Regions from separate parts of the Marinobacter sp. LM1 genome, predicted to be linked through region 1. Evidence: riboswitches for the same ligand, from Rfam matches in the RefSeq annotation. Region 1 holds a riboswitch; the other holds the start of a gene.
What was found. A riboswitch is a leader RNA that binds a small molecule or an ion and turns the genes downstream of it on or off. The one in region 1 is predicted to bind thiamine pyrophosphate.

Region 1 (2,400 bases):
TGAGAGACTTGGAGAAATTGGAGCGGGAAACGAGATTCGAACTCGCGACCCCAACCTTGGCAAGGTTGTGCTCTACCAACTGAGCTATTCCCGCTCTAATGTTTCAGAGGCATTGCCTCGTCAACGGCTGCGTATTCTACGGATTCCGCCTTCGCCGTCAACACCTTTTTTTCAACTTTCTGTTTTTACTGAAAATCTGCACAAAGTTTAGCCAGCAACGATTCAGGATCGATCCCCAGCCACCGCTGTTGCATTACGCGCGCCGGCCAGCTGCCCGGCGGAATCGCAGTTCAGGTAACTGGAGGACTGGAGCCATTCCTGATCGGGATAGTATTTAAACACCAGCTGTCCGCCCTTGAGCTCGTCTACCACGGTTTTGATGATTTGATTGTCTACCGCCGGGCAGCCATGACTACGGCCGATTCTGCCGTACTGTGTTACCCAGCTGTCCTGAACGTAGTCTGCACCATGGATAACAATCGCCCGCTGACGAGCAAGATCGTTGAAACCCGGTTCCAGTCCGTCAAGGCGTAACGAATAGCCATGGGAACCCCGATAGGATTCGGCGGCTTTGAACAGGCCGATACTGGACTGGTGACTGCCCTCGATATTGGAAAATGCGGTTGCCTCAGCATTACCGGAGTTTTTACCGTGAGCCACGAGGTCACGAAGGATTAATTCTCCTTCGTTCAGATCAAACAGCCACAGCCTTTCTTTCGAGGACGGCAAAGAGAAGTCGATCACAGCCAGCCGCTCCGGCATGGCTGTGCCATTGCTGATGGCGCAACGGGTTGCCTTGAGTGCGGCTTCGAGAACCTGCGGGCTGAGCTTGGGAGCCGCGGAAGCCAAACGTCCAAACATATCATCGTTCGCGGTTTGGGCGTGGCCTGCGGCCGACAACCCAAGGGTAAAAAGCGCGCCTGCAACCAGAGCAGAAATTCCTCGTCGTTTGTGATGCTTGGGCATCAAACTTACCTCTCAACCAGATAGAAGCTGCATAAATCCGCAGATCAAAAAATGCCCTATTCTACCAATAAAAAATGAGACACCCGTCATCGCCGTACAAAAAATAAACAAGCAGTAATCAAACATACGAATTCCGGGGTGTGGCTCCGGCGTGATAGCATTGACTCAACTCAACGGGGTGCCTGGAAGGGCTGAGACCATACCCGCGGAACCTGACCCGGTTAATACCGGCGTAGGGATTGAGTCACCACCTTTCGTGGTGTTCGCGGCATGGCACCCCCACTACTGAACAAGGTGCCAATGTATGATTTCACGCTTGATTCCCGCGTTGTTCGCCGTGTCGCTGCCGCTGATGGTTGCCGCCGATGAACCGACCGGCCTGAATGTGTATACCCATCCCTCCTTTGCCGCCGAATGGGGCCCGGGGCCCGCGGTTAAAGAGGCGTTTGAAGCCCAATGCGGCTGCTCCCTGAACTACACGGTATTGGACAGCGGCGGAGACATTCTGCAAAGGCTCCGGCTGGAAGGAAGCTCCACCCCGGCAGATGTGGTTCTGGGGCTGGATACCGGCACCATGGAGACCGCTCGGCAAACCGGCCTTCTGGGCCGCCACGGCCAATCACTGGAACGCCTGGCATTGCCTGTTGACTGGGACGACGACACTTTCGTGCCCTACGACTGGGGCTATTTTGCCTTTGTCTACGATACCGAGCAGTTGTCGGAGCCGCCCTCAAGCCTTGAAGAACTGGTCAACGCGCCAGACGATCTCAAGATCATTATTCAGGATCCGCGCACCAGCACACCGGGACTCGGCCTGTTGCTCTGGATGCATGCCGTCTATGGTGATGAAGCGCCAGCAAAGTGGCAGCAGCTCAGCGACAAGATTCTCGCAACCACCCAAAGCTGGAGTGACGGTTATTTCTCGCTATTCATGAATGGCGAAGCGCCTATGATCCTCTCTTACAGCACTTCTCCTGCGTATCACATGGCTATCGACAAAACTGACCGTTATCAGGCGGCCCGTTTCAATGAAGGACATTACCTGCAGGTGGAAGTCGCCGCCCTGGTGGAAAGCTCCGATAACAAGACACTTGCCAGAGAGTTTCTGGACTTCATGCTGACCGCGGACTTCCAGCGTCATATTCCACTGAAGAATGTGATGTATCCGGCGGTTGATCTTGGCGATGAATTGCCAGACGTTTTCGACAAGCTGATTACACCATCCGAAGCCCTGTATATAGACCCCGCGAAAGTTGCCACCATTCGCCGACAGTTGGTGAACGACTGGCTTGATGCACTGACCGACTGAAGTGATGCCAACACACGCGAGAGCCGCCCCCTTCAGCCATCCTGGCTGGCAAATCTGGCCTGGCCTGTTACTCGGCACCGGGCTATTGCTGCTCGTGGCACTTGGCTTGTTGAGCATACTACAGG
Region 2 (2,400 bases), 1.6 Mb from region 1:
AGGCACCACTTGGCCATGATGGAACCACCCCGGGAAACGATGCCGGTGGTGCGTTTGGCGGTGAGGGGCACGTGGTGTAAACGAACACCCGCGTGGATGGTGAAGTAATCCACGCCTTGCTCGGCTTGTTCGACCAGGGTGTCCCGGAAGATTTCCCAGGTCAGGTCTTCCGCAACGCCGCCCACCTTTTCCAGCGCCTGATAGATAGGCACGGTGCCGATGGGAACCGGGGAGTTGCGGATGATCCATTCGCGGGTTTCGTGGATGTTCTTGCCGGTAGACAGGTCCATCACCGTATCGGAACCCCAGCGGATCCCCCAGGTCAGTTTTTCTACTTCGTCTTCGATGGACGAGGTCACCGCCGAGTTGCCGATGTTGCCGTTGATTTTCACCAAAAAGTTGCGACCGATGATCATCGGCTCGGTTTCCGGGTGGTTGATGTTGGCGGGAATGATGGCTCGGCCGCGGGCCACTTCGTCCCGAACAAACTCGGGAGTGATTTCAGGCGGCAGGTTAGCACCGAAGGACTGGCCGGGGTGCTGGTCCGCCAGCAAGCCGTTGGCCCGGGCTTCCTGCAGTTTCATGTTTTCCCGGATGGCAACGTATTCCATCTCCGGTGTAATGATGCCCTGGCGAGCATAGTGCATCTGGGATACGTTTCGTCCGGGCTTGGCGCGCAGTGGCTTTCGCTCGTCCATAAACCGAAGGGGATCAAGCTGAGGGTCTTTCATGCGGCGGCGGGTGAATTCGGAGGTGTAGCCGTCCAGTTGCTCTACATCGCCCCGTTCGGCAATCCAGGCGGCACGAACCGGCGGCAAGCCCTTACGCAGATCAATAGTGGCTTCCGGGTCTGTGTAGGGCCCGGAGGTGTCGTACACCACCACTGGCGGGTTCTTTTCGCCACCCATTTCAGTGGGGGTGTCGCCCACGGTAATTTCCCGCATTGGCACCCGCAGATCAGGTCGGCTACCCTGCACGTATATTTTTCGTGAGCTTGGTAATGGTTTGATTGCTGCGGAGTCTACTTTTGCGGAGTCGCTGAGGTATGCTGGTAAGTCCGTCATGAAATGCTCCCGGTTGCTCTTGTGGTATCGGGTCGCGTATGACGGAGTTGCGACAAATAGCCCTACAGGCATGGTGTCGCGGTTCATCTGGCCTTAATCCCTACGCCGGTATTATCCGGATCAGGTCGCGGGTTCTGCGTTGCAATCTCAGCCGATCGCCAGTTTATGGCGAATCAGCACCCCGTCAAGACGCGATTCTGAATTGGTTTGCCCACAAAATACGTGGACTTAGCAAGTCTAGAGACGGGAACGATTATTGTCCATAATGGTCAACCAATACCTTTGGGTCATTGCCGGGCAGATTCCCGGAGTCAGTATTTCAGGAGAACCAATGAAAAAACGTTTACTTCCAGGATTGATCACCCTGCTCGCAGCCCAGCCCGCTTTCTCTCTGGATCTTGTGGAGGCTTATGAGCAGGCACTGTCATATGACTCCGGCATTGCCTCTGCCATGGCACAGTTCCAGGCCCAGCAGGCAACCAGCGATGTCAGCAAGAGCGCCCTGCTGCCCAAAATCTCGGCGGTTGGGTCAGCAAGCTACACACGTTTCAAGCCCAGGAATATACCCGGGGGGGCAAACGCCGATGAGCTGGTGCGGCAACTCTTCGCGGGAGACAGTTATCGAACCTACCGCTACGGCGTCGAGCTGACCCAGCCACTGTTCCGGGCTCAAGACTGGTTCAGCTACGAAGCCAGCCAGTTCCAGGCCGAGGCGGCCGAGGCCCAGTACAACCTGGCCCAGCAACAACTGATTCTGGATGTGGCAACCGCCTACTTCGATGTCCTGCGCGCCAAGGACACCGTCACAACCGCAAAAGCGACTGAAACGGCCATCCAGCGCCAGTACGAACAGGCCCGGGAACGGTTTGACGTGGGGCTCATTGCCGTCACCGAAGTCTATGAAGCGCGTGCCAGCTACGACGATGCCAGGAGCCAGCGCATCGCCGCCGACAACGACCTGAATGTGGCCAGGGAACAACTGGCCCGGTTAACCGGAGAATATCCGGACGCCATGGAAAATCTCAGGCAGAATTTTCCGCTCGGGCGCCCGGAGCCCATGGATCCGACTTCGTGGGAAGCAACCGCGGTGGAGCAAAACTGGTCTATTCAGGCGGCCCTGAGGCAACTCAATGCCAGCGAAGCCAGCCTGAAAGCGGCAAAGTCCGGTCATTTGCCAACCCTTGAGCTGAGCGCCTCCTACCAGGAAACCAGTCTGGAGAACGCCCTTTTTACCCAGCAGGAGCGCAGCCAGTCCGTTGCCTCACTGTCACTGACCATCCCGCTCTACACGGGCGGCGGCACCCAGGCCGGCGCCCGGGAACAGCGTTCGCTGGTC

Region 2: it holds a riboswitch for thiamine pyrophosphate, as region 1 does, so the genes downstream of both, thiC (phosphomethylpyrimidine synthase ThiC) here and thiB (thiamine ABC transporter substrate binding subunit) in region 1, are expected to answer to the same signal.

What each region holds. Positions count from the first base shown of each region.
Region 1 covers NZ_CP114373.1:2,390,159-2,392,558, forward strand. Annotated here, with positions in the region: tRNA gene OZ656_RS11205 (tRNA-Gly) at 19-94, opposite strand; gene OZ656_RS11210 (murein L,D-transpeptidase catalytic domain family protein) at 223-966, opposite strand; TPP riboswitch at 1,131-1,222, shown strand; gene thiB (thiamine ABC transporter substrate binding subunit) at 1,271-2,275, shown strand; gene OZ656_RS11220 (ABC transporter permease subunit) at 2,280-2,400, shown strand, end outside.
Region 2 covers NZ_CP114373.1:808,073-810,472, reverse strand. Annotated here, with positions in the region: gene thiC (phosphomethylpyrimidine synthase ThiC) at 1-1,064, opposite strand, end outside; TPP riboswitch at 1,145-1,258, opposite strand; gene OZ656_RS03785 (TolC family outer membrane protein) at 1,396-2,400, shown strand, end outside.